DNA from 3 places in the Corynebacterium poyangense genome. Region 2 is predicted to be linked to each of the others. Evidence: riboswitches for the same ligand, from Rfam matches in the RefSeq annotation. Region 2 holds a riboswitch; each other region holds the start of a gene.
What was found. A riboswitch is a leader RNA that binds a small molecule or an ion and turns the genes downstream of it on or off. The one in region 2 is predicted to bind thiamine pyrophosphate.

Region 1 (6,288 bases), 1.1 Mb from region 2:
GGGCACACCCGGATGTGAGTGGCACGACATTGGGTCCGATTATGTGAGCTATTGCCTTAATGCTTGATCGAAGAAATGATATTCGTGTTCGCACGCAGCAAGATAAGCTTCGACGGCAGCTATACGTTGCTGAGGAGTGGCGCGTTCAAAAGCCTGTTCCGCCCGGAGCAACGCCTGTCGAACGTCCTCAATGAAAGCGTCCTCATCACCATAGACGTCAAGCCATGCCCGATAAGGGTGCACCGGAAAATTACGGTGGGATAAGGCTTTACCTACTTCGGCATACAACCAATAGCAGGGCAGAACCGCAGCAACCCCAACAACATAATCGCAAAGTGACGTTGTGGCTTTGAGGAAGTCAGTATAAGCAGCAGTCACGGTAGACATTCCGGTGCGGTTGACATCATGATCACGCAACCAGGTGCGGTGGAGTTCCGCTTCCTCCACAATGCACTGTTGAGAACCCGCAACCCACGCCAAGGAATCAGAGGTTTCCGGTGCTTTAGCTCCAAGGGTTGCCAAAGCCCGCGAATATTCTCGGAGATAGAGCGAATCTTGGTAGAGGTAAAAACTGAAGTCTTTCGGTTGCAAAGAACCTTCACCGAGTTGCTGGATAAAGTCCGAGTTCAGGGTGTTAAGCCAGTAGTCATGGCCAATACGCCATAAAGCGTTAGTCCAAGGCCCAGGTGCCGCAATGCGGGGAAGATCAACGGGATTCCGCGGTGACGGCCCCAGACGGTGAGGTGTGGTTCCATCGCAGAATGGCACATGCTGAAGCTCACGGTACCTGGGAATGTGAGCCTTTCCATTTTCAGCTAGGCGCCTAGCTTGGTGGCTATGATCTACTGGACCATGCCCATATCCGACGCCCAGAGCTTCACCATGAACAATGGCTTCACGCAACCAGGACGTGACCCACGTGATAGCCTCAATCCGATCTCCACCCTGGGCCAGTTTGGTAGCTAGTGCGGAAGATAATGAGCACCCGGTGCCGTGGGTAGATTCAGAGTGAACGCGGGGGTTAGAGATGCGATAAACCGCACCGTATTTATCCACAAGGGCATTATCGGCTTGCGGTCCGCTCAGATGACCGCCCTTGACAATGACTGTGGTGCTAGTCCGTTGTGCCCATTGTTTAGCCAGTTCAACGGCCTCATCAAAAGAAGATATCTCCTCCACCCCGCAGAGAACGGCTAGTTCTGGAATATTGGGGGTGATGTAATCAGCAAGTTCGGCGAATTTTCGAACAGCATCTTCGGCTTCTGCTGCTAAGAGACGATGGCCGCTCGTAGACACCATTACTGGATCTAGTACGACGACCGGTGGGCGATTCTTTGTCAACCACTCAGATACGACAGCGGTGGTGTCGCTATCTGCCAACATTCCAATTTTGAGAGCGTCAATCGTGACGTCGTCGCTCACCGCTTCTAGTTGCTGCTTGAGAAACTCCGATGGGGGACTGAAAATATCACGGACACCGCATGTGTTTTGGGAAACCAAGGCGGTAACCACCGCCATGCCATATCCACCAGCGGCTGCGATGGATTTGAGATCTGCTTGCAGACCAGCTCCCCCAGAAGGATCAGTACCAGCGATGGATAACACCCTCGGAATGCTGCCCCTGATTGCGCGTGACCCGGTAATACATTTCCGAAGATCTCTAGCTGCTTGTTCTGGATTCAGCGAGGTCATAATTTCGGAGACAACGCAGAGTCCGTCAACTACCGTGTGCTGGATGATGTCGCTTGCGTTATCGAGATGCACACCACCAATTGCGACGCAGGGCATACCGAGGCTCTTAGCTTTGTGGGCGAGATTTATTAGCCCTTCAATTCCTAACGGAGCAGCGGCGTCTTGCTTGGTGGAGGTAGCGCGGACTGGGCCGATTCCTACGACATCTGGGAGAGGAAGGTGTGCGTCATGGCAGCGTTGGACAATATCGTCAAGTTCTGACTCCACCGAGATAGAAAGCCCGATCATAAGGTGTGAGGGCAAGGCGCGTCGAGCTTCCTCATAAGGAGTGTCATCTTGGCCGATATGAAGGTGAAGCCCTAATTTGAGAGCACAATCGAGCCGATCATTGACGAAGAGAGGAACTCTGGCCCCAATAATTTCACTTAATGCGCGGGCGCGTTCTTCAAAGGTAGCGTCATCAGCGTGTTTATCTCGCAGCTGGACAGCAGTGACGCCACCGCAGATAGCTTGGTCGACAATGTGAGGAACCTGATCGGGCCCGCCCCCCTGGTCAGGATCGGTCACGAGGTAGAGATCCCAAAAATTAGGCATTGTGGTGTTCCTCCTGGATCTCGATAGCGTGGAAAATATCCTGGTCGGTCAGGTTATAGAGAGCGTCAATCCACGCCGCGTGAAAGCTGCCAGGCCCGGAGGAAGAAGCTGCGGCGTGCGATCCAGCGGCACCGAGATGAGCGTGGGCAGCGAGAACGGCATCATGGGCGGAAATTTTTTGATCGGCGGCAGCGCCTAAGTAGGCGGCGCACACTGCACCAAGGGAGCAACCCGTGCCGATGAGACGTTGCATAAGTGGATCGCCGGAAGTTAACCAGGTAATCCGATCAGCCGAAACAATGAGGTCTTGAGGTCCCGAAACCGCCACGACACAATTGTGCGCTTGGGCCAGATGGCGGGCTACGTCGAGCGCACTGGTGACCTCATCAGTAGCGTCCACACCGCGTCCGCCGGATCCCATTCCCGCTAAGGCGGAAATTTCCGAGGCGTTTCCCCTGATGGCGGTGGGATGGCGCTGGACGATCTCCTGGCAGAAACGGGTGCGGTGAGTAAGCCCCCCGACAGCGACCGGATCCAGCACCCAAGGGGTGTTGCTTTTTGACGCGCCCTTAATAGCGGCGCGCATTCCTTGATACTGTTCAGCGGATGGGGTTCCGGCGTTTATTAACACCCCGGAAGCAACTTCAGCAAAACCTTCGGATTCCTCCGGGGTGTCGCACATTGCCGGAGCAGCGCCCACTGCGAGCAACACATTTGCGGTAATTTCAGCAACAACTTTGTTGGTGAGACACTGCACCAACGGGGAAGTTGACTGTAGAGCATGAAATGCTTCAGATAAAGCAGGCTGTGTCATCAGGTGACATCCCTTCGCTAGTTCGAACTAGAGCAGGTTCAGCGGGTGTTTTCTCAGCGCCGGCGAAATCTTAGCGGCGCACCCCGTGTCCCTCTGGCCCGATACTAGCAGCTGGAATGGACCTGACCACCTAACCGTGTTTAACCTTTATATTGGTTAGTTTCCCGCACCTCGATGGGAAGATCACTGTCATCATCAACAGAACGGCCCAGCTTCAATAAACCGGTGCGAGCATGAAGTTGTTGGCGGGTGACTGCCAAGTTCCAGCGCTTCTTTGACAGGGCGTTGATACCCCAAGAGACGATGGACACGAAGCGATTTCGGAAACCAACGAGATACATCACGTGCACCAAGAGCCACAGAACCCAACCAAAGAAGCCGGTGACTTCGATCTTCCCCATTTTTGCTACCGCAGAAAAACGGGAGATGGTGGCCATGGAACCTTTGTCGATGTAGTCAAATGGTTCTCGTGCGGATTCCTCGCGGCCCGAAACCTCAGCGGCAATTTGCTCGGCTGCGTATTCACCGCCCTGGATTGCTACCTGAGCGACGCCGGGTAGGCCATTGAGATTGATCATGTCACCAACGACGAAAACGTTGGAGAAGGTTCCCACAGTCAGGTCATTATTGACGGGAACGCGACCTGCGCGATCAACTTCTAAGCCAGCCTGATCTGCGATGAGCTTGCCAAGTGGGGAAGCGGAAACACCGGCGGACCAAATCTTGCAGAAGGAGTTAATGGTGTGTTCGGAACCATCGACGGTGGACTTATATGTCACTGTGTTTTCGTCCACATTGGTCACGATGCTATTGGGTTTAACAGTAACTCCTAGCTTCTCTAACTGCCGCTGGGTATAGCGGCCGAGTCGTTTTCCGAACGGCGGTAACACCTGCGGGGCGCCATCAAGCAGGACAATTTTCGCCGAGCTTGGTGCGAAGTGACGGTATTCATCAGCGAGGGTGCGATGAGCCATTTCAGCAAGCTGACCAGCCAGCTCAACGCCAGTTGGCCCCGCCCCAACGATGGTGAAAGTGAGGAGTTTTTCGCGTTCCACAGGGTCACGGGTCAGCTCAGCTCGTTCGAAAGCACCCACGATTCGAGCCCGGATTTCCAAGGCATTATCAATGGTTTTCATGCCCGGCGCAAACTCCGCGAAGTGGTCATTGCCGAAGTAGGACTGGTTAGCGCCAGCAGCGACAATCAAGTAGTCGTAACTGTAGGTGGTCTGGTAGTGGCCCAAGGAAGCCGTAACCGTTTGTTCGGCAAGATTGATGTCAGTGACTTCGCCCTTGATGACGTCGATATTATCCTGCCGGGCTAACACCTGACGGGTCGAAGGAGCGATTTCACCGGAGGACAAAATGCCGGTAGCCACCTGGTAGAGCAGGGGCTGAAAGAGGTGATGGTTAGTGCGGTCGATAAGAGTGATATCGACATCTTCATTGTCCAGCTCATGGGCGGCGAATAGTCCGCCAAACCCTGAACCGATAATTACCACATGCTTGCGGCCACCATCGGGACGGTAAACCTCACTCATGAAATAAAGATCTCCTATTGTCATGGGGGATATCTGGAAGTTCTGACAACGTCAGTAGAGAACTATCGTAGACCTGTCGCTCAGTAGTTGTGTCATTCGCCTCGGATAAAAACAATTTTTTCTGCTATGAACTTGTCGGATATCCTCCTCGCGCCTCCCCGAAAACGCGCGCTTAGGCAGTAGGATATTCGAGGTGATAAGCGGCGAGCATCTGGCAGAAATCGACCCTGAACTGTGGCCTGGGATAGTAGAGATTCCGTCCGGACCTGGTATGTCTACCTGGGCTCGTCTAGCTGAAGCACGATTCGCCCGGGCATGTTTCAAAGCTGGTCTTTCGCTAGAGGGCATTGATGCTGATTTGATTGTTGATCAGGAGGCGTTATTTCCCCGTCTAGCGCGAAACGGCTGGGTGGGATTAGCTGAATCCTGGATGGCAGGAGAGTGGCGGACTAAAGATTTGACGAGGGTTCTTCGTTGTCTCCTGGACGTTGGGTTTAAAGCTCGACGTCGCCGGCCCCATTTCCGCTTTGATGATTATGACGGAGGCGGCTTGCCGCCGGAACTGATCCGGGTCAGCACAACCGATGGAATGAGCTTCTTCGGCGGAATCTTTACCGGAGTTTCCACAACGGAGCGCACCGCTGTTCCTAGTCATGTGCGCGGAGCCGGACGAGGAAGCGAAGCAGGCACCCACTTTGTGGATATCACGACCATTGATAACCCGGTGGAAGTAGAACGAGCGGACCTTTCAGATGCCCAGCGCCGAGCAGTTCTGCGGTTGTTGGAAGAAACTCACGTCTCTCCAGGATCTCACGTCCTGGAATACCCAGCCAGCGGGGGATTAGTTGCTGTTGAAGCAGCACGGCGTCGAGCTACGGTGGATTCCCTGAGTGCCGATGACAATGTGCTGGCAGCAATTAATGAGCCTTTGGTGTTAGCGGGTGTTTCTGACTCAGTGCATCTACAGCCCTTGGAGCATCCAGTAGCGACGTCGCAGGAGTGGCGGGGTCGCTATGACGCCATTATTTCCATGGAATACATGGAACTTCTCAGCGCGCGAGAGCGGAAACTGTTTGTGGCTTCTATCGAAAGAATGTTGGATAGCTCGGCTCGCGCGGGAGTGCAAACTGTCTGCGCTACCCAGCAACTACCGGACGTTGCCCATGAGGCACTTGATGCGCTCCGGTTGTATATTTGGCCGGATCTTCGTTATCCCACGGTAGAGGATGTCCACCGCCTCGTTGATCGGCACACCACCATGCGGGTCATCGCCGAAACACACAGTGCGGGGCATTATGCGCACAGCTTAGAAATGCAGAATTCTCAGTTTTTGGGAATGCAACGAGAAGCCGCAGCCGACGGTTTCGACGCGGTATTCCGACGGATGTGGCATTATCAATTTGCTCTACGCCGAGCATTATTTGACCTAGGATGGCTCGATGCTGTGCAATTCACCTTAACTGCACGGCATCGGGGAGGGCGACGCTAAGTAGGCGTCGGACGGCCTAGATTTTTCTCAAATCATGGTCCCGGGTCTCTCTTGTCTTCAGAATCGAGATCAAGGAGATGACCGAGACGATCAGGAGATAGAAGCCAACAGCGGAGACTCCATAATTGACCGCTAAGCTGGTCGCGATAAATGGAGCGATT
Region 2 (6,288 bases):
GCTGTTGACCAGAGGCGTCAAACAGCTTTTGTTTCTGCTCGGTGTCTCGAACAACAACGAGATCGCGCATTTGAATATTAAAAGCACTCGGAGCTTCGAGGGCTAGGCGAGCTACTTCAGCAATGACCTCGTTGCTAGGAACCTCGGCAGTATAAGAGCGCACCGCACGGCGCTGATCAATTGCTTCTTGAACGTTGAGAAAATTCATATCCTTGCTTCTTTCTCTGCCTTTCGGCAGCTACACTAATCACAACCATGGTAGCTATTGACTTTTTCTTGCCCGCCGACCAGGTTGCTCCGCTCCTTTTGGGAAGCATCCTGCACCATAACGGTGTTTCCTTGCGGCTGACCGAGATCGAGGCTTATCTAGGAGCAGATGACCCTGCCGCCCATTCCTTTCGAGGCCTTACCCAACGCAACGCCGCCATGTTTGGGCCCGGAGGCCACATGTATGTGTACCTTTCCTATGGAATACACCGCGCAGGCAATATTACCTGCGGCCCAGAAGGGGTTGGGCACGGCTGTTTATTACGAGCCGGGGAAGTCATGTCTGGCCACGCGGAGGCATTCCGACGCCGGCAGCTGCCCGATACCCCTTCCCATTATCACCGGCTTGCCCAAGGTCCCGGCAATCTCGGCTCAGCCCTAGGTCTTACCCTCAGTGATAACCACGCACTCGTTTCCCAACTTCCCCACGACGATCCCCAGAGTTTTTGGATCTCGGCTCCCACCAGTCAACCGGAATGGGCCTGTGGGCCCCGAATAGGCATTAGCCGTAACACCGAAGCCCCGCTGCGATTTTGGATTCCCGGGGAACCTAGTGTCAGTCGCTCACGTCGCCGACCTACCCTGAGCTAGGACTTATCAACCAAGAGTGCACCAGCAATAGCTGCTAGCCACACATCTTTAGAAAGAGATAGACCGGCTTCGCTCGGGCGAATACCATCTGCCTGGGTCATGTCTTGATTTCGGAAATAGATACTTAACAAACCAGCGCTAAAACCAGCTAAGCCCAGTGCCGCTAGTTTTTTAGGAACCACTGGAGCCAGCAGCGCCCCACCAATTCCTAGCTGAGAATAGGCAACAAATTGCCGGAATTGCGCGGGGCTAAGTTTCTTCATCTGCGGTACACCCGTAGCAGCAAAATCCTGCAATCCCTTGGCGGCTTCTTCAGGAAGATCCTTAAGACTCCAGCCGGACTGAAGAAGATAGGCTCCCGTGATTCCGCGCAAAATACCACTAGAAAGAGACATAAAATTCCTCCCTACTATCTTTGTTGATACATCACCTACCGCACCAATACTAGGGCACGAAAAGATTTTTTAAAAATTTTGACCCCTTCCCCACTACACCTCGCTACGAAACCGACGGGGTAATTTTGCGAACCGTAATTTTTTAAGCTGCAACTATTAGGCTGCCCTATGGCCGAAAGGAGATCAGACAGGTAACCTTTGACCCCCTAGCTACGAGTTTGAGGTATCTAAAGTAACCACAAACTTGGGCCTTTCGACCGTAGTGCAACGCCATCTTTGCCACTTAACATGAGTCCAGTTCTTGACAAACAAGCTTATGAAAGAGGTTTTTCCATGAAGATTCGCAACGCCGTCGCAGCTGGTTTGATCGCCGCTTCCGCTTCCTTTGGAGTAGCTACCGCAACCGCCGCTGAGACCACCCCCGCCAGCGAGACCGCCGCTGTGTCCACTCCGACCACCGGCACCACCACTGGAACCACCACCGGAACCGAGTCCGGCTCCAGCTTCGGCGACGGCAGCTCCTCCCTCGGCAACACCGGTTCTTCCGACAAACTGAGCGCTCTGTCCTCTGAAATCGACTTCAAGGACATCACCGGCGTCATCAACACCCTCGGTTCCTTGGCTCAGTCCATCATCGGCCTGGTCACCGCCCTCGCTGGCTAAGAGTAACCAGAAACGTCCACACTACAGCTCAAGGAGAGATTCATGGGTGCTGACACTAACCCCAATGACGGTTTGGCCCTGGACCCCACCACTGATCCACTTCCCATCTTGCACTGGGGATCTGAGGTAGGACCCTCCCTCGTCGAGGTCATTAAAGCCATGCTCGGTTTCGCTGCAGGCATCGTATAAAGGAGATTAAGACCGATGAAGTTCCGTCGCACCGCAAGCGCTATTTTGGCGCTAGCTTTTAGCGGTAGCATCGCCGCTCACGGAGTTGCTTCAGCAGACCTACTGGGAAGCAGTGGCCCCGGGGGAGGACGTCCATTTTGGGATCCGACCCAGGTGAATGAAGCAGATGTCAAGCCGGATCATGCTGAAGGAAAATTTGGCCCGGTAACTTTTACTGACGCTGGCGATGGCGACCACGTCATTCCGTTCTTGGAAAAGGCTAATGCGGGTAAAGGCCCCTATTACGGGCGAGTTCAGACCGTAGCTACCGGCTACACCCCAGGACAGTATTACACCGTCCGGGTGACTCTGCGAACCGCTGATAACGGTGCAGATTGGGGCGTGTACACCTGGCAGACCTATCAGGCCACTGCACAGGGTGAACTCCATATTGACCTGCGTATCGAGTTCCCGTCACGGGCTCAGGTAGGCGAACGCATTGTTGCCGCTCCGGCGGTATATAACGCCAATGACATTCGTCGCGACGGCCGACCGAACAAGGTTGATCCCAAGTGCGTTCTCAATTGTGAGCGGGTAGCTCCGTTGACCAAGTACAAGGATTACTCCAACCCGGATTCCATAATCACCATCGGCCAAGCGGAGTAATTTCCCCACTCACTGGTCTTTGATTTTCATTACTCATTCTTGAAAGGATCCTCATGCCTACTGGACAGCAACCTTTCCCTGGTTACTTTGACTCCGACGCCCTTGATTTCGCAGTGAAGATTGTTACCACCATTTTGGGTGGAATTGGGAAAATCTTCGGCGCTCTGAGCTAAGGGCTCGGGTAACTCGGCTTAAAAAAGACACATATCTCAACGTTCGAGGAGGCTTATCGAACTCTACTTATTCGGTTCTCTTCGCGATCCCCTTCCCTGCGGTACCGACACCTACCGTCCTTGGGAAGGGGTTTATCGCGCCTCCACTAATAGACAGAGTAGTATGTTTTTACTAGTCTACTTGGTTAACTTGGTCACAATACTTAGGTCTAGGGAATGATATGCCCGACACCTGACGTTGGACATCAAGAATGCCAGAAGCGTTCCCACCATCAATTACTCATGAGTAGAGGGAGAACACGTGTCGCAGCAGAAGCGTCATGGCTGGGCCACCGGGTTCGGTGCCCAGGTCATCTATGGTCTCATCATCGGGCTTATCCTCGGGTTTATTGCCCGTTCTCTTAGCCCTCACAGCAGCGAGCCCGATAATTGGCTAAGTACGTGTCTTTCCTGGGTGGGAGATACCTATGTTCAACTCCTCAGAGTCATGGTTCCCGCGCTCGTCTTTGCTGCGGTGGTAACCTCCGTCGCAAAACTACGAGAAGTCAGCAACGCCGCCAAACTAGCGCTATCAACTATTTGGTGGTTTATGATCACTGCCTTCTTCTCCGTGCTTGCCGGCTTATTAGTTGGAGCGGTCATGAAACCGGGGGTTGGTACCAGCGTTAACCCAGGAAACGCTGCAGAACCATCAACTATCGGATCATGGTTTGGTTTCCTCAACTCCATCGTTCCGGTCAATATCCTTGGACTTAGCGCAAAGGTTTCCGAATCCGGCGTATCCCTTAGTTTCAACGTGCTTCAGATCCTGGTGGTGTCTTTAGCTATTGGCATAGCTTCAGTCAAAGCAGGTAAAGCCGCTGAGCCGTTTCTTCACTTCACGGAATCATTCCTCTCCGTGGTCCAAGTGATTCTGTGGTGGATTATCCGTCTCGCCCCCATAGGCACCGCAGCACTCATCGGACACGCCGTCGCCGCCTACGGTTGGAGTGCATTAGGCAGCCTCGGGAAATTTGTCCTCGCCATCTATGTAGGTTTGGCTTTGGTTCTGCTCCTGATCTACCCAGCTATTCTGAAAATCCACGGACTTTCCCCCATCGAGTTTTATCGTCGAGTCTGGCCGGTGACTTCCCTCGGCTTTATTACCCGGTCTTCCATGGGAGTCATGCCGGTGACTCAACGAGTCAGCGAACAGGCTCTTGGAGTTCCTTCTTCCTATGCCTCTTTCGCTATCCCGCTTGGGGCGACCACAAAAATGGATGGGTGCGCCTCTATTTATCCAGCGGTTGCTGCTCTTTTCGTCGCCCAATTCTTTGGCGTTGATCTTTCTGCGGTGGATTATCTTCTCATCATCGTGGTCTCGGTGATCGGTTCAGCAGCTACCGCCGGCACAACAGGTGCCGTCGTTATGCTTACGCTGACTCTCTCCACCCTCGGTCTACCTCTTGCGGGTGCAGGACTCCTCCTAGCTATTGAACCCATCATTGATATGGGCCGGACGGCAACCAACGTCACTGGTCAAGCTCTGGTAGCAGCCGTGGTGTCACACCGAGCCGGAATCCTAGACCGTGAGGTGTGGAAGCGCGGAAAGGATCTGCAGGCAGCACCAACGGTGTCTTCATCATGAGCACCCGTACCACCTAACACCTTTGACCCCCATTTCCTTCTGATCCAGGTCAGTAGCTGTCAAGCTCCTGAGCTTCAGTGTCCAATTTCCGCTCTAGGGTTAGCTACCACTAGCTTTCCGTCGTCTTTGTAGTAGGGTGTGACGCAGCGTGTCAGCCTGAAAAACGCCGATGCGCCTAGCGCACGGGAGTCCCCTACCGGGGCTGAGAGGAAAGCACGGATGCTTTCGACCGTTACAACCTGATCCGGATAATGCCGGCGCAGGGAGCGACGACTTTCCCGTGTGCTCTGTGAACCCGATATTTCACTAAGGAGCACACATTATGACTTTTACATCTGCTCGATCCTGGCGGATCGTCGATATTGTCACCGCAGCGGTCCTCGGAGCCGCCATATCTTTTATCTTCATGGTCTGGAATGTGGTGGGCGGCAACCTCTATGAGGTTTTTAACGCCATCACCCCTGGTCTCGGCGGGCTTCCCCTCGGCCTCTGGCTGATCGGCGGGCTCTTCGGCGGACTCATCATCCGGAAACCCGGCGCCGCGCTCGCCGTCGAACTCATCGCCGCCATCATTTCCGCCATAGCCGGCAACCAATGGGGCATCGGCACGGTCTACTCCGGTATCGCCCAAGGACTAGGCGCGGAACTCATCTTCGCCCTTTTTGCTTATCGACGTTTCACCCTACCGGTTTCTCTCTTAGCCGGAATGGGTGCCGCAGCAGGCGCCTTCATCCTCGAATTATTCCTGGGCAACTTCGCGAAATCCTTAGAATTCAATGTGGTGTATTTGTTATGCACCCAACTATCCGGGATTATCCTCGCCGGACTTCTGAGTTATTTTGTGGTACGCGCCTTAGCTAAAACCGGGGCTTTAGACCGCTTTGCTGTTGGCCGTGAACACCGGAAACTTATCTAATATGACCCCACAGATTCGCGCCCGCGGATATGGATGGCGTCATGCCGGCAGAGCGAAACCCGCTCTAGCCAATATTGATCTTGAGATAGAACGCGGAGAACGCATCCTCATACTCGGCACCTCGGGTGCCGGGAAATCTACTCTTCTCGGCGCCATAGCTGGAGTGTTGGGAAGCAGTGAAGATGGTGAAGCCGCCGGAGAACTAGAGGTACGTGACCGGGTGGGTCTAGTCCTCCAAGATCCAGATTCCCAAGCAGTATCAGCTCAGGTAGGCGATGATATTGCTTTTGGTTTAGAAAACCTTTCGGTGCCCCCAGATGAGATGTGGCCACGGGTGCGTCGAGCCTTAGAGTTGGTGGGGTTAGACCTTCCACTCCATCACCTCACCAAGGAGCTTTCCGGAGGTCAGCGGCAACGACTCGCCCTAGCCGGTGTGCTTGCGATGCAGCCGGGGATTATTGCTCTCGACGAACCCACCGCCAATATTGATCCGGACAGTGTTCCGGATTTGGTGGCTGCCACTGCACAGGCTGTTGCTGAAACGCACGCCACGCTGCTGGTGGTGGAGCATCGAGTTGCAGAGTGGCTGCCGCTTATTGAGCGGGTTATAGTCCTGGGCGATGCAGGGCTTATAGTGGATGGACCGCGTGACGTCGTTCTGGCAGAACATGGCGATGAACTGCGTGAACACGGAATCTGGATTCCAGGACCGGCGCCGGTTTTACCCCAGGCGCAGGCTATCCCAGAACACCCCGACACCCTGATCGAAGGGGTAGAGCTGAGTCTAGGGTGGCCGGGTTCTCCAGCGGTGCGAAGCGATAT
Region 3 (6,288 bases), 970 kb from region 2:
GGACCCAATTAGCCGTAGAGGAGCAGCAGCGGTGGTCAATGAAGGAGTTACTATTTGGGCAAACTCGGTATTATCAAATCCCACTACCTTGACGTCTTCGGGAACTCGAAGTCCTAATTGCTGTGCCCCGTGCATAAATCCTACTGAAATCAGCTCGTTGAAACACAGCACGGCATCGGTAGGGCAGTCATACCAGCGTCGGACAAGCTGGTGTCCTCCGCGGATGGTGGGTTCAGTTGCCCTCATTTTGTGCACTTTTAGTTTCCCTATTGGAGTGGGAGGGTGAATCAACGTCAACGGCTTATCTGTGCTTGGTTCTCCTGCAGCATCTAATAAGCCTCTCCACCGTAGCCCGTCGGCAAAGGCATCCTCCGGCCCAGCCAAGTAGGTGATACTCCTGGTTCCGGTAGCAGCAAGGTATTCTGCGGCGGCAACAGCTGCAGCATAGTTATCTGCCATGACACTTGCCACGCCGGCGACTGGGCGGTTAAGGACAACGGTGTGCCGAGTTCGAGCAATTTTATGGATTTGTCCGGTGCTCAGCCTTGGGGAGGCGAGCAGAACACCGTCGACGAGGGGCAGCATCGCGTCTATTGCTTCTAAAAATCGTCGTTCTGATTCGGCGGCATTGGCTACGAGAAGTTGTCGATTTTGGGAGCGAGCCGCATGTTCTGCGCCCCGAACAATTTCTAGGAAAAAAGGATTGAGGAGGTCAGCGATGACTATTCCAATTACCCCGGTTCGGGGGGTGGAGGAGGAATCGGGCGGCGCGGTGGCATGTGTCCGATATCCTACTTTAGTGATTGCTTCCATCACCTTTTCAGCAGTTGCGGAACTGACCAGATCGGGACGGTTAAGTGCGCGGGAGACGGTTGCCGCAGAAACCCCGGCTATTCGGGCGACGTCGTAGATGCTGGTCACATTATCCAGGGTAATCGACGTCTTTCTACCTCGTCGTCGACATCGCTTCTGAACAGCTGATTTGTGAAATTATCCCGCGGTAGTTTAGTCTTCCATCTGGCTACCAAGCCCCGTTCGTCTAGCGGCCTAGGACGCCGGCCTCTCACGCCGGTAACACGGGTTCAAATCCCGTACGGGGTACGTCATAAAGGAAGGTCAGAGAAACTCTGGCCTTCTTTTTATCTCGTCACCAGAGTCTCATCCTAAAAATTTAGAATTCCTCGTAGCGTGTTCTGGAAATTGATTTAGTGTCTATGGGAGTAGTCTCCACGATAAGAACAATATGGTGATCATTAACACCATGAGTTCTTGCTGATACCGGAGTACCTATCACCCCAAGGAGGAAGTCGTGAAGGATAACCATTCGGGACTCCACGGTACGTCACAGCAGGGTTCCCATCTGGATCGTACCCTCCAGAACCGTCATATTCAGCTCATTGCCATAGGCGGAGCTATCGGTACCGGTCTTTTTATGGGATCCGGAAAAACCATCTCTTTAGCTGGCCCGTCAATACTTTTCGTCTACCTTTCCATAGGTCTTGTCCTCTATCTCTTTATGCGGCTGATGGGTGAGCTATTGCTTTCCAACTCCCGCTACGCTACTTTCGCGGATATCGCTCATGATCTCCTCGGGCCCGTCGCGGGTTTTCTTACCGGGTGGACCTACTGGTTTTGCTGGGTTGTAACAGCAGTCGCAGACCTGATCGCTATCGTGGGTTACACCCATTTCTGGTGGCCTCAGCTTCCTGCATGGATTCCCATCATCCTGGTCATCGGGTGCTTATATAGCTTAAATGCCCTCACCGTCAAAGCATTTGGGGAAATAGAATTCTGGTTTGCTCTCATTAAGATTTGCGCTATCTTAGCGCTTATTGTGGTGGGACTGTGGATGGTAGTAAGTCATGTTCCCAATGAATCTGGCGATCCTGCAGCCTTGAGTAACTTATGGTCTCATGGTGGATTATTCCCCTTGGGCTTCTATGGATTTTTAGCTGGATTTCCCATTGCGATTTTTGCTTTTATGGGAATCGAGTTGGTTGGCACCACTGTGGCAGAAACGAAAAATCCAGAGACTATGTTGCCAAAAGCTATTAATTCCATTCCGATGAGAATTATGCTTTTTTATATTGGCGCATTAGCTGTGATTATGATGGTGACCCCGTGGAATGAAGTTGATCCGGGCAAATCTCCTTTTGTGACGATGTTCGCATTAACGGGGTTAGCAGCGGCAGCGAGTATCGTCAACATTGTGGTGCTGAGCTCAGCTGCCTCTTCAGCGAACTCCGGGATTTATTCGACATCTCGAATGTTGTGGGGTTTGGCGCACCGCGGTGATGCACCTCAAGCATTTAAGGTGTTGTCTCGACGTCGAGTACCTCAGAATGCGTTATTCCTGACGTGCGTTTTATTGCTGAGCTCCATTGTCCTTATTTCCGCTGGGGAATCTGTCATTCAAGCTTTTACGATGATCACGGCAATGGCCTCAACGTTGGTGATGGCAGTTTGGGCCATTATTACTATGTCCTATCTCAAGTTCCGAAAAACCCACGATGATTTACACCGCAAGAGCGTCTTTCCGGCGCCTTTTGGGATACTAGCTGCGTGGGTCGTATTAGCTTTCTTTGCGGCAATGGTATGTGTGCTTGCTTTTGAATCAGATACCAGAATTGGCTTAATTGCCTCCGCGGTATGGATTATCGGGATGGGGACTGCTGCGAAGATCCGTCAGGGGCGTCAGCGCACCAGCGAAGCAGAGACTACCTTAGGTTAGCCACGTTCGGATCGTGTTCTTAAGCGCTTGAGCTGCAGATTGGGGATCTGCAGCTTGAGTGATGGCGCGAACCACCACTATTCGGCGAGCGCCTGCGCTGAGGACGTCGTGGACGTTATCTTGATCTATTCCGCCAATAGCCCACACGGTTTTGGGTGAGTCTTCTGCTGAAGTCTAGTGTTGTCGCTGAGTTGCGCGGCTGCGGAAATACCAGCTAAACCAACGGGTTTGCGTCCAGGTTTCGTCGGAGTTTTCCATACCGGGCCCATGACGGCGTAATCGATATCGGGGTCTGCTAAGGAATCGCGGAACATGTCGGTTTTTCGGTTGGAGCGGCCAATTAGCACATCCTGTCCCAAGAGTGATCGGACCTGGGCCGGTGTTAAATCTTCTTGACCCACATGAATGATGTCCGCCCCGATTAATGCTGCAATATCGGCGCGATCATTGACAGCGAAGAGTTTTCCATGGTGATGGGCTATGTCGGCAAGGATTTTGAGAGCATCGAGTTCATCACGAGCACTGATCTTTTTATCCCGCAACTGGATAATATCTACTCCACCTCGATAGGCGGCGTCGAGAAAATCAGCTAGGTCACCTCGGTCAGTGCGGGCGTCGGTGCAGACATACAGTTGGGCGGCATGTAACAGAGCTAAGCGTTCTTCACGGGTGCGGCTTCTCATAGTTCGGAAGTCTATTCCCTCGGTAGGGGCTACCCCCATCGGTGCAAAGGCTCCTATGATGTCAGATGTAGGAGTTCCGCGGGAGCCACGGTGTTATCCACAGCGTGGCTGAGAGGGCCATGGAGGCCGACCGCCAAACCTGATGCGGATCATGCCGCCGGAGGGAGGAATGCCCCATGTCATCAGCCGTTGTTGTGGGGGCCGGGATCATTGGTTTAGCTACCGCCTGGCAATTAAAACGCCGTGGGTGGGATATCACTGTGTGCGACCCCGCCCCTGTATCTGGGGCCACGCGCGCAGCCGCCGGTATGTTGGCTCCAGTTGCTGAGGTGGTGTGGGATCAACCCACGTTGTATCCGCTCATGGTGGCCTCAGGGGAGATGTTTCCCCGCTTTGTCTCAGAGATTGCTGCGGATTTAGGGCAGCACAAAGAAGAAATAGGGTATTTAGCAAACTCTACTTTTGTGCTTGCCGGCGATTCCGCTGATCGAACGGCACTATTTGAGTTGACCTCCTTGCAACATCGCCTCGACATGGATGTCCAACCCATCACTATTCGACACGCTCGACAATTAGAACCAGCACTGGGCCCAGGATGTGTGGGTGCAGTAGATATCCCCGGTGACCACCAAGTAGATCCGCGTAACTTATGTCAGGCGTTGCTCGACGTGATAGCAGATGACCTCATCGAAACCACGATAGAGAAAGTAATATTCGACGCCCAGCGGGCGGTTGGGGTGCACGCTGAAGATGGCCGAGATTTCTTGGCAGATAAGGTGATCGTGGCGACAGGCCTGGCAGCTGCTGACATTGGGGGCTTACCAAAAGCGCTGAATCTTCCGCTTCGTCCAGTTCACGGTGAGGTCATTCGCTTGCGGGTTCCTGAACATATCCGGCCGTTAGTGCGTCGAACTATTAGGGCAGTAGTTCATGGCCGGCCGGTGTATGTGGTACCGCGTGCCGATGGCACTGTCGTTGTGGGGGCGACTTCTCGTGAAGATTCTTTGGCTGGGGTGTCTGCAGAAGGGGTCTATCAACTGCTCAGAGATGCCGCGCACATTGTGCCAAGCATTCTGGAATGTGAAATTTACGAAATCATCTCAAAGGCGCGCCCAGGAACACCCGATGATGTTCCGTTAATAGGGGAAGTGGCGGAAAATCTTATTCTATCTACCGGCTATTTTCGGCACGGAATTCTCTTATCTGCATTAGGTTCGCATATTGGTGCGCTTATTGCCGTTGGGGAAGAAGATAAGATCTCGGCGGAATTTAGGAAAAGTATTGATCCTTGGCGTTTTAGTTTAGTGCCATATGAAAGTTTATAGGGAGTGACTATGACTGACAATCTTATTAATGGTGAAAAATTTGAACCTGTGGCTGGAGAAACAATTAAAGATCTTATTGAGAAGAGATTAGGGGTTAGCTTAACTGAGCAGGGTTACCGTGTTGAGGGTGAACCCCTCGCTATTGCGGTAGCTAAGAATTCGCAGGTCGTGCCGCGTAGTTCCTGGTGTCATACCTTGGCTGAAGGCACTATTGATATTGTGGGCGCGGTCCAAGGGGGATAGCGGTCATCGTGATTCAGAATGCCTCAAAATGTCTTGTTCCTCCGCTAACTATTGGGGATCTGACCATGACGTCACGATTGATCCTCGGGACCGGGGGAGCCAGTAGCCTCGATACCTTGGAACGAGCCCTCATTGCCTCTGAAACTGAGCTGACAACCGTGGCTTTGCGTCGATTCTCTCCATCCACACAAGAATCGGTTTTTGGAATTCTTCGGCGCAATAATATCGCTCCATTGCCTAATACCGCTGGCTGTTACACTGCCCGAGATGCGGTATTAACAGCGAAATTAGCACGAGAAGCCTTAGAGACTAATCTCATTAAATTAGAAGTGATTGCTGACGAGGAAACATTATTACCTAATGCGGTGGAATTGGTTGATGCTGCGGAGCAACTTATTAATGATGGGTTCGAAGTTATGGCTTATACCAATGATGATCCGGCGTTAGCGAAACACCTTGAACATCTGGGATGCGCCGCAGTGATGCCGGCTGGTGCTCCCATTGGGACAGGGTTGGGAGTCCTTAACCCGCACAATATTGAGCTTATTGCGGAGCGCGCCTCAGTTCCGATCATTTTGGATGCGGGGATCGGGACGGCTTCGGAAGCAGCCTTCGCTATGGAATTGGGGTGTGACGCAGTCCTTCTGGCGAGTGCGGTGACTCGAGCTCAAGACCCGGTAGCGATGGCTAAGGCCATGAAATATGCGGTCATTGCTGGTTTTCAGGCAAAGAACGCGGGCAGAATCCCTCAACGGCACCTAGCCCAACCCAGTTCGAGTTTCTCTGGGATGATCAGTCCGGTGAAACCCCAAAGTCGTGAGGAATATTTGTGATGGTGAACTCTCCTGATCCGGAAGCACTGAGCCCACACGAGCAGCAACGCTATGCTCGGCACTTAAGCCTTCCCGGTTTCAGCGTGCAATCCCAGCATATTCTGAGGGATTCTCGAGTGTTGGTGATTGGGGCCGGTGGTTTAGGTTCCTCCAGTTTGCTGTATTTAGCCGCAGCCGGAGTGGGGCACATCACCATCATTGATGATGACGTCGTGGACGAAAGTAATCTTCAACGTCAAATCATCCACACTGAGTCCCGGATTGGAAAGTCTAAAGTCGAATCATCACGCGAAACCTTATTGGCCTTGAACTCTCGTCTCCACGTCACTGCGATCAGTGAAGGGTTGCATCCTGACAATGCTGTAGCGCTTTTCCAGGAGCACGATGTTGTCCTAGACGGCAGTGATAATTTCCTCACCCGATATTTAGCGGCAGACGCATCAGAAATCTCTGGAACACCCTTGGTGTGGGCA

Region 1: it holds a riboswitch for thiamine pyrophosphate, as region 2 does, so the genes downstream of both, thiM (hydroxyethylthiazole kinase) here and GP475_RS00695 (ECF transporter S component) in region 2, are expected to answer to the same signal.
Region 3: it holds a riboswitch for thiamine pyrophosphate, as region 2 does, so the genes downstream of both, thiO (glycine oxidase ThiO) here and GP475_RS00695 (ECF transporter S component) in region 2, are expected to answer to the same signal.

The regions. Positions count from the first base shown of each region.
Region 1 covers NZ_CP046884.1:1,230,236-1,236,523, forward strand. Annotated here, with positions in the region: gene GP475_RS05765 (bifunctional hydroxymethylpyrimidine kinase/phosphomethylpyrimidine kinase) at 49-2,286, opposite strand; gene thiM (hydroxyethylthiazole kinase) at 2,279-3,100, opposite strand; TPP riboswitch at 3,093-3,196, opposite strand; gene GP475_RS05775 (NAD(P)/FAD-dependent oxidoreductase) at 3,241-4,638, opposite strand; gene GP475_RS05780 (class I SAM-dependent methyltransferase) at 4,832-6,127, shown strand; gene GP475_RS05785 (MFS transporter) at 6,144-6,288, opposite strand, start outside.
Region 2 covers NZ_CP046884.1:148,326-154,613, reverse strand. Annotated here, with positions in the region: gene GP475_RS00730 (nitroreductase family protein) at 1-208, opposite strand, end outside; gene GP475_RS00725 (DNA-3-methyladenine glycosylase) at 256-858, shown strand; gene GP475_RS00720 (hypothetical protein) at 855-1,253, opposite strand; gene GP475_RS00715 (hypothetical protein) at 1,587-1,916, shown strand; gene GP475_RS00710 (hypothetical protein) at 1,959-2,105, shown strand; gene GP475_RS00705 (hypothetical protein) at 2,121-2,750, shown strand; gene GP475_RS00700 (dicarboxylate/amino acid:cation symporter) at 3,225-4,550, shown strand; TPP riboswitch at 4,723-4,833, shown strand; gene GP475_RS00695 (ECF transporter S component) at 4,873-5,466, shown strand; gene GP475_RS00690 (ABC transporter ATP-binding protein) at 5,468-6,288, shown strand, end outside.
Region 3 covers NZ_CP046884.1:1,122,541-1,128,828, forward strand. Annotated here, with positions in the region: gene GP475_RS05265 (LacI family DNA-binding transcriptional regulator) at 1-921, opposite strand, end outside; tRNA gene GP475_RS05270 (tRNA-Glu) at 1,029-1,101, shown strand; gene GP475_RS05275 (amino acid permease) at 1,310-2,731, shown strand; gene GP475_RS12610 (beta/alpha barrel domain-containing protein) at 2,723-2,878, opposite strand; gene GP475_RS05280 (thiamine phosphate synthase) at 2,857-3,414, opposite strand; TPP riboswitch at 3,483-3,597, shown strand; gene thiO (glycine oxidase ThiO) at 3,591-4,739, shown strand; gene thiS (sulfur carrier protein ThiS) at 4,749-4,982, shown strand; gene GP475_RS05295 (thiazole synthase) at 4,994-5,815, shown strand; gene GP475_RS05300 (ThiF family adenylyltransferase) at 5,815-6,288, shown strand, end outside.